Regions from separate parts of the Streptomyces sp. NPDC033165 genome, predicted to be linked through region 2. Evidence: riboswitches for the same ligand, from Rfam matches in the RefSeq annotation. Region 2 holds a riboswitch; the other holds the start of a gene.
What was found. Region 2 has a riboswitch for cobalamin ahead of ACZ5WC_RS21180 (ribonucleoside-diphosphate reductase subunit alpha). Riboswitches for the same ligand answer to the same signal wherever they lie in the genome.

Region 1: it holds a riboswitch for cobalamin, as region 2 does, so the genes downstream of both, ACZ5WC_RS23275 (ABC transporter substrate-binding protein) here and ACZ5WC_RS21180 (ribonucleoside-diphosphate reductase subunit alpha) in region 2, are expected to answer to the same signal.

Annotation. Positions count from the first base shown of each region.
Region 1 covers NZ_JBVIPK010000010.1:85,779-90,185, forward strand. The annotation lists gene ACZ5WC_RS23260 (acyl-CoA dehydrogenase family protein) at 1-554, shown strand, start outside; gene ACZ5WC_RS23265 (acyl carrier protein) at 668-943, shown strand; gene ACZ5WC_RS23270 (beta-ketoacyl-[acyl-carrier-protein] synthase family protein) at 940-2,163, shown strand; cobalamin riboswitch at 2,320-2,506, shown strand; gene ACZ5WC_RS23275 (ABC transporter substrate-binding protein) at 2,569-3,615, shown strand; gene ACZ5WC_RS23280 (FecCD family ABC transporter permease) at 3,612-4,407, shown strand, end outside.
Region 2 covers NZ_JBVIPK010000008.1:306,338-310,744, forward strand. The annotation lists gene ACZ5WC_RS21170 (carbon starvation CstA family protein) at 1-1,438, shown strand, start outside; gene ACZ5WC_RS21175 (YbdD/YjiX family protein) at 1,435-1,638, shown strand; cobalamin riboswitch at 1,830-1,952, shown strand; gene ACZ5WC_RS21180 (ribonucleoside-diphosphate reductase subunit alpha) at 2,090-4,407, shown strand, end outside.

The DNA.
Region 1 (4,407 bases), on a different contig from region 2:
TGCTCGGCGTCGAGGCGTACGGCTACCGGCAGGCGGGCGAGGCGTTCGAGCAGGCCGTGGCCTCCCTGCCGGAAGGGCCCGCGCGTGATCGGCTCGCGGAGCTCCGGCGGCTGTTCGCGCTGCGGTGGATCGCCCGCAACAGCGGCGACCTGCTCGCCACCGGACGGCTGACCGCCGATCAGGTCACGTTTCTCCCCGACGCGGTGGAGGACGCGATCGCGGCCGTGGCCCGGCACACCCCCGCCCTGGTGGAGTCCTTCGCCCTGCCGGAGCGGCTGATGTCGGACTGGCCGATCGCCGGACCCGGTTACGCGGCGGCCTACGACGACCCCGAGGGGCCGTGGCACCGGGGCCGCATGGCCGGAGCCGGGGGCCGTCCCGGGGAGTTCCGGCGGCCCGCCCGCGGCAGCAGGAGGCGCCCGCTGCGCGAGAGGGTGGCGTCGCTGGGCGTCCGCGGGGTCCTGCTGGCGTACTGGGGAACCACGTCCATGGTCTCCCGATGGTTCGAGAAGCCGCAGGTGAGCGTAGACGAATCGGTTCGCCCCAGGGCGTAACCGGAAGATCGTCTTCCAGTTACTTCGGCGGTGGGTCGCTGCGTTCGACCACCTGCCGTTCCAGCGACGCCGATCACACGACGCCGATGACACACACAGGAAGAGGAATCACCGTGAAGACCATCCACCCGAAGATCACCGAGGTGCTGACCGAGACGTTCAAGGTGCCCGCGGCCGAGATCCTGCCGGAATCCACCATGGACAGCCTGGAGATGGACTCCCTGGCGGTGGCCGAGTTCGCGGTCATCATCAAGGAGACCCTCGGCGTCGACGCCGACTCCGAGAAGCTGTACAAGGACGCCACGCTGGCCGACGTCTCCGCGTTCATCGACGCGGCCGTCGGCGGCGCGGCGGCCGGGGCCACGGTGCCGGTGAGCAACACCCGATGAAGCGACCCGCCATCGCCGTGACCGGCCTGGGAATGATCACCCCGGTCGGCACCACCACCGAAACCACCTGGGAGGGGGTCCTGGCCGGGCGGTCGCCCGCCCGGACCGTCCCCGAACTGGACGGCTGCGCGGTCGACTTCGCCTGCACGGTCTCCGGCATCGACCTGGACGACGCGGTCGGCGGACGTACGGCCTTCCGCATGGGCCGGTACGTCAAGTTCGCCGTACTCGCCGCCCGGGAAGCGGTCGCGGACGCCGGACTCGACCCGGCGCACTGGGACGGAGCCCGCGTCGCCGTCGTCGTCGGCACCAGCAGCGGAGGCTCGGCCGGACTCACCGAACAGGCCGTCGCCCTGGAACGGCGGGGCCCCGAGGCCACCTCGCCCTCGGGCATCCTGCTCACCATCCCGAACATGCCCGCGGCCGAGATCGCCATCCGGATGAAGGCCACCGGGCCCAGCCTGGCGCCGTGCACGGCCTGTTCGTCCGGGGTGACCGCGCTGTCCGTGGCCCGGGACCTGCTGACCCTCGGCCGGTGCGACATCGCGATCGCCGGGGCCACCGAGTCGATCGTGTTCCCGGTCGCCATGACAGGCCTCGCCCGCTCGGGCGCGGCGGCACCGCGGGACGGCGACCCGGCCCGCCTCTGCCGCCCCTTCGCCGCCGACCGCGCCGGTCTCGTCATGGGGGAGGGCGCCGCCGTCATGGTCCTGGAGCGGGCCGACGAGGCGCACGCCCGGGGGGCCGCACCCCGGGCGCTGATCACGGGCGTCGGGGAGACCACCGACGCCCACCACCCCACCAGCCCCCACCCCTCGGGGGACGTCGCGCGGGCGGCCGTGGACGCCGCACTGCGCGACGCGGGCTGGCGCGCCGAGGACGTCGGCCATGTCAACGCGCACGGGACGTCGACCTCCCAGGGCGATGCCACCGAGGCCGCCCTCATCGGCCGGGCCTACCCGCACCGGCCGCCCGTCACCGCCCCCAAGGGGGTACTGGGCCACTGCATGGGGGCGGCCGGGGCCATCGAGACCGGTCTGACGATCCTCACGCTCCAGCACGGGCTGATCCCGCCGATCGCGAACCTGGACGCCCCGGCCCCAGGGTTCGACATCGACTGCGTCACGAAGACGCCGCGCGAACTGCCCTTCCGGCGTGCCGTCAGCCACTCCTTCGGCTTCGGCGGCCAGAACGCGGTGATCGCCCTACAGGCGCCGTAACGCCGTAACGCCGTAACGCCGTAACGCCGTAACGGAAGCCGGCGGGCCGGTGCGGCCGGACGATCCCGCGCCGTACCGTCCCGCCCCGGCCGCCTTCCCGGACGTCATCCCCAGCGCACTCTCGTCTCACCGCCTCTGATTCCGCGCGAAGGCGCGTGATAGCTTGCCGGGGCCAGTCGAACCCCAACGACGGGGTCAGGGAATCCGGTGCGAAACCGGAACTGACGCGCAGCGGTGAGGGGGACGGGCGGGGCCACGGCCACTGGAGTACTCACCTGCTCCGGGAAGGCGTCCCGCCCGGACGAACCCGAGTCCGAAGACCTGCTGGCGCCCGCGCCCCGCACCGGGGCACGGGAACCGTACGACGGGCTCCGCGGCTGGGCCCAGAGACACCGAGGTCCTTTCGTGCTGCCCACGGCCCTGCCCGCCCCGATACGCACCGCTGCCCTGTTCGCTGCGGGACTCGTCCTGCTGACGGCCTGCGGCACCACCACCGACCGGGCCGCCGACGGCGGCGGCAAGGCCGACGGCTATCCGGTCACCCTCAAGAACTGCGGGCGCACCGTCACGGTCAAGGCCCCGCCGCAGCGGGCCGTCTCGGTCGACCAGGGGTCGACGGAGATCCTCCTCTCGCTCGGCCTCGCCGACCGCCTCGCGGGCAGCGCCACCTGGAGCGACCCGGTCATGAAGGGCCTGGAGAAGGCCAACGCGCGCGTCGAGCGGATATCCGAGAACCGGCCGTCGTCGGAGAGGGTCCTCGACAAAGAACCCGACTTCCTCAGCGCCTCCTTCGCCTCGACCCTCGCCAAGGGCGGCGTCGCCCCCCGCGAGCAGTTCGAGAAGCTCGGCGTCCCCACCTACATCTCGCCCGCCGACTGCACCGGCAAGGACAACAGCGGCGGCGGCGACGGAGCCCGTACCGCACCCCTCACCATGGACAGCGTCTACACGGAAGTCCGCGAACTGGCCCAGGTGTTCGGGGTGCCCGAGCGTGGTGACGCCCTGGTGAAGAAGCTCCAGGCGCGGGTGGAGAAGGCCACCGAGGGCATCGACGCCTCCGAAGCGTCGCTCCTGTACTGGTTCTCCGACTCCAAGGCCCCCTACCTCGCGGGCTGCTGCGGCGCCCCCGGCGTCATCACCAAGGAACTCGGCGCGAAGAACGTCTTCGACGACACGCACGACGAATGGCCCCAGATCAGCTGGGAGACCGTCGCCGACCGCAACCCCGACGTCCTGGTCATCGGCGACCTGAGCCGTACGACGCAGACCGCCGAGAGCGCCGAGAAGAAGATCGAGTTCCTTGAGTCCAACCCGGTCACCCAGACCATGGACGCCGTCAAGAACCGCCGTTACGTGCTGCTCAGCGGCCAGGCGATGAACCCGACCATCCGCACCGTCGAGGGCCTGGAGCGCGTCGCGGCCGGACTGCGCGACTTCGGCCTCGCGGGGTGAGCACGGACAGTCGTACGGCCGTGGAGCGGGCCGGCGCACCGCCCCTCGCCGACCGGCCCCGCCCGGCCCGCGGCGGCGGGCCGCTCGCCGTGCTGCTCTGGGCCGGCGGCCTGCTGCTCCTGCTGCTCTCCGTCGCGGTCGCCGTGACCATCGGGCCCGCCCGGATCTCCGTGCCCGACGTCTGGTCGGCCGTCGCGGCCCACCTCGGGATCGGTGACTCGGAGCTCAGCCCGATCCGGGACGGCATCATCTGGAACCTGCGGATGCCCCGGACCCTGCTCGCCGCCGTGTGCGGCGCGGGGCTCGCGGTGTGCGGGACGGTGATGCAGTCCCTGCTGCGCAACCCGCTGGCCGACCCGTTCGTCCTCGGCGTCTCCTCCGGCGCCTCGACCGGGGCGGTCGTGATCGTGGTGCTCGGCGTCGGCGGGGGAGCGGTGTCCCTGTCCGCCGGGGCCTTCGTCGGGGCGATCTGCTCCTTCGCCCTCGTGCTGCTGCTCAGCCACACCCTGGGCGGCACCACCGACCGGGTCGTGCTCTCCGGCGTCGCCGCGATGCAGCTCTTCTCCGCCCTCACCTCCTTCGTCGTGATGACCTCCGCCGACGCCGAGCAGACCCGCGGAGTGCTGTTCTGGCTCCTCGGCTCGCTCGGCGGCGTCGGCTGGAGCGAGGTCGCGTTCTGCTCCGCCGTCCTCGCCGTCTGCCTGGTGGTCTGCCTGGCCCACGCCCGTACGCTCGACGCCTTCGCCTTCGGGCAGGACGCGGCCGCGGCGCTCGGTGTCGACGTGGGCCGCA
Region 2 (4,407 bases):
CACGCTGGAACCGGGCACGCTGGTCGTCTGGATGATCGTGTACGGGTTCCTCGCCTCCGTGCTGCCCGTGTGGCTGCTGCTGGCGCCGCGCGACTACCTCTCCACCTTCATGAAGGTCGGCACGATCGCCCTGCTGGCCCTCGGTGTGGTGATAGCGCTGCCCACCCTGAAGATGCCCGCGGTCACCGACTTCGCGAGCAGCGGCGCGGGGCCCGTCTTCGCGGGCTCGATGTTCCCGTTCGTCTTCATCACGATCGCCTGCGGCGCGCTCTCCGGCTTCCACTCCCTGGTCTCCTCGGGCACCACCCCGAAGATGGTCCAGAAGGAGACCCAGATCCGGATGATCGGCTACGGCGCGATGCTGACCGAGTCGTTCGTGGCGATCATGGCGATGATCGCCGCCTGCATCATCGACCCCGGCCTGTACTTCGCCATCAACGCACCGGCCGGTGTGATCGGTGACAGCGTCCAGGCCGCCTCCGAGGCCGTGGCCGGCTTCGGCTTCTCCATCTCCCCCGAGGCGCTGGCCCAGGCGGCCAAGGACGTCGAGGAACAGAGTCTGCTGTCCCGGACCGGTGGCGCACCGACGTTCGCGCTCGGCATGGCGGAGATCTTCTCCGCGGTGATCGGCGGTACCGCCATGAAGGCGTTCTGGTACCACTTCGCCATCATGTTCGAAGCGTTGTTCATCCTCACCACCGTCGACGCGGGCACCCGCGTCGGGCGCTTCATGCTCCAGGACATGCTCGGCAACGTCTACAAGCCGTTCCGCGAGGTCAGCTGGAAGCCTGGCGTGTGGTTCGCCAGCGCCGTCGTCGTGGGCGGATGGGGCTACTTCCTCTGGGTCGGTGTGCACGACCCGCTGGGCGGCATCAACCAGCTCTTCCCGCTGTTCGGCATCGCCAACCAGCTGCTGGCCGCGGTCGCGCTGGCCGTCTGCACCACGCTGCTGGTGAAGTCCGGCCGGCTGAAGTGGGCCTGGGTCACCGCGGTGCCCCTGGCCTGGGACGTGGCGGTCACACTCACCGCGAGCTGGCAGAAGATCTTCTCCGAGGACGTGAAGATCGGGTTCTTCGCCCAGCGCGACAAGTACCAGGCGGGCATCGACGCCGGCGAGGTGCTGGCCCCCGCCAAGAACATGGAGGAGATGCGGACCGTCGTCACCAACTCCACTGTCGACGGGGTGCTGTGCGCGCTCTTCGCGGCCCTCATCATCGTGGTCCTCGTGGACGCCGGGCGGGTCTGCTTCAACGCCATCCGCGACCCGGAGAGCGTCAAGCTCCACGAGGCGCCGTTCGTCCGGTCCAGGCTGGTCGCCCCGGCGTCGATCCTCGCGACCAAGGAGGAGAAGGCCGAGCTGGTCGCGGCGGGCGTCGGCCCCGAGGGCGGCATCCGCGTGGAGGACGGCGGTACGGACCTGACGAAGGCCCGGACATGAGTGTGCGGGACGTCCGCCGGATCGCCGGCCGCATCCGCTGGTACGTGCGCGAGCTGACCGGCGAGTCGGCCTACGACCGTTACGTGGCGCACGCGCGGGCACACGATCCGGACACACCGGTCATGACCCGCCGCGCCTTCGAGCACAGCCGCACCGACGCCCGCGAGGCGGACCCCCGCGAGGGCTTCCGCTGCTGCTGATCGCCACCGGTCCGCAGGGGCCGCCGTACCCCTCCCAGGGGCGTGGCGGCCCCTTTTCGCGCCCTCCTGCCGGCCCGTCCGCTCCGGGCCGAACCGGAGAAAAGCCGGGCGAAGAATCCACACCGCCCCGGAAAAGTTATGTCGGCCGACACAACATGTGGGGGCTTCCTCATCAGGCGGCCCCCACATGTATGCTCGACCTCGCTGTCGTCGCAGGGGAATCCGGTGCGAATCCGGAACTGTCCCGCAACGGTGTGATCAGTGTGCTTTTGCACACCTGAAGTCCGAAGACCTGTCGACAGTGCGTCCGGATCGACCGAACCGGATGCCAGACGTCCGGGCCTCGCGGATAGGCCGGTGGACGCCGTCAGCAGTGCTGCCCCGACCCGGGCTTCGCGCTGCCCGGCTCCCCTGCCTGCTGCCGGCCCCCAGCCGAGCGAGGGAAAGCCCAGTGACCATCGCGCCCGCCGATCCGGTTTCAGCCACCGAATCCGCAGTGTCCACCACGTCCGGAGACGCCTCGAACGACGGACCCGGGACCGCCCTGCTGCGGGCCCTGACCGACCTCACCGTCGATCTGCCCGACACCGACCCCGGACGGGTCGCCGCTGCCGCGTTGCGCGGGCGCAACGCCCGCTCCGACGAGGCCGAGCTGCGCTCGCTGGCCACCGAGGCCGCCGCGGGGCTGATCTCCGAGGACCCCGCGTACTCCAAGCTCGCCGCCCGGCTGCTGACCCGGACGATCGCCGACGAGGCCGCGAGCCAGGGCGCCACGTCCTTCTCCGCCTCGGTCGCCGTCGGCCACCGCGAGGGCCTGATCGCGGACCGCACGGCCGCCTTCGTCGAGCTGCACGCGAAGGCGCTGGACGAGCTGGTCGAGCGGACGCTGTCCGAGGGCGCGGACGACCGTTTCGGCTACTTCGGCCTCCGTACGCTGCACAGCCGCTACCTGCTGCGCCACCCGCACACCCGCCAGGTCATCGAGACCCCGCAGCACTTCATGCTGCGCGTGGCCGCGGGCCTGGCCGAGGACGAGTCGGTGCGGGCGCTGGACGAGGTCGCCTCGCTCTACGGGCTGATGAGCCGGCTGGACTACCTCCCCTCCTCCCCCACGCTCTTCAACTCCGGCACCCGTCACCCGCAGATGTCCTCCTGCTATCTGCTGGACTCCCCCAAGGACGAGCTGGACTCGATCTACGACCGCTACCACCAGGTGGCGCGGCTCTCCAAGCACGCGGGCGGCATCGGTCTGTCCTACTCCCGCATCCGCGCCCGGGGTTCGCTGATCCGGGGCACCAACGGGCACTCCAACGGCATCGTGCCGTTCCTCAAGACGCTGGACGCCTCGGTGGCGGCGGTGAACCAGGGCGGTCGGCGCAAGGGCGCTGCGGCGGTCTACCTGGAGACCTGGCACGCGGACATCGAGGAGTTCCTTGAGCTCCGCGACAACACGGGCGAGGACCAGCGGCGTACGCACAACCTGAACCTGGCGCACTGGATCCCGGACGAGTTCATGCGCCGGGTCGACGCCGACACCGAGTGGTCGCTGTTCTCGCCCGCCGAGGTGCCCGAGCTGGTCGACCTGTGGGGCGACGAGTTCGACGCGGCCTACCGCGCGGCCGAGGCCAGGGGGCTGGCCCGCAAGACGATGCCCGCGCGTGAGCTGTACGGCCGGATGATGCGTACCCTCGCGCAGACCGGCCAGGGCTGGATGACGTTCAAGGACGCCTCCAACCGGACCGCGAACCAGACCGCCGAGCCGGGCCGGGTCGTCCACTCCTCGAACCTGTGCACCGAGATCCTTGAGGTCACCAACGACGGCGAGACGGCCGTCTGCAACCTGGGCTCGGTCAACCTGGGCGCGTTCGTCGCCCATGGCTCGATCGACTGGGACCGCCTGGACGCCACGGTCCGTACGGCCGTGACCTTCCTCGACCGGGTCGTCGACATCAACTTCTACCCGACCGAGCAGGCCGGACGCTCCAACTCCCGCTGGCGGCCGGTCGGTCTGGGCGCCATGGGTCTCCAGGACGTCTTCTTCCAGCTGCGCCTGCCCTTCGACTCGCCCGAGGCCCGCGCGCTCTCCACGAAGATCTCCGAGCGGATCATGCTGGCGGCGTACGAGGCGTCCTGCGACCTCGCGGAGCGGTCGGGCCCGCTGCCCGCCTGGTCCGAGACGCGGGCCGCGCGCGGTGTGCTGCACCCCGACCACTACGACACCGAGCTGAACTGGCCGGAGCGCTGGGACGCCCTGCGCGCCCGGGTCGCGAAGACCGGTATGCGCAACTCGCTGCTGCTCGCCATCGCGCCGACCGCCACGATCGCCTCGATCGCCGGTGTGTACGAGTGCATCGAGCCGCAGGTCTCCAACCTGTTCAAGCGCGAGACGCTCAGCGGTGAGTTCCTCCAGGTCAACGCCTACCTGGTGGACGAGCTGAAGAAGCTCGGCGTGTGGGACGCCCGCACCCGTGAGGCGCTGCGCGAGGCGAGCGGCTCGGTGCAGGGCTTCGCCTGGATTCCGGAGGACGTGCGGGCGCTGTACCGCACCGCGTGGGAGATCCCGCAGCGCGGCCTGATCGACATGGCGGCGGCCCGTACGCCGTTCCTCGACCAGAGCCAGTCGCTCAACCTGTTCCTGGAGACGCCGACGATCGGCAAGCTCTCCTCGATGTACGCGTACGCCTGGAAGCAGGGGCTGAAGACGACGTACTACCTGCGTTCGCGCCCGGCGACCCGGATCGCCCGTGCCGCGTCCGGTCAGGCGTCGGC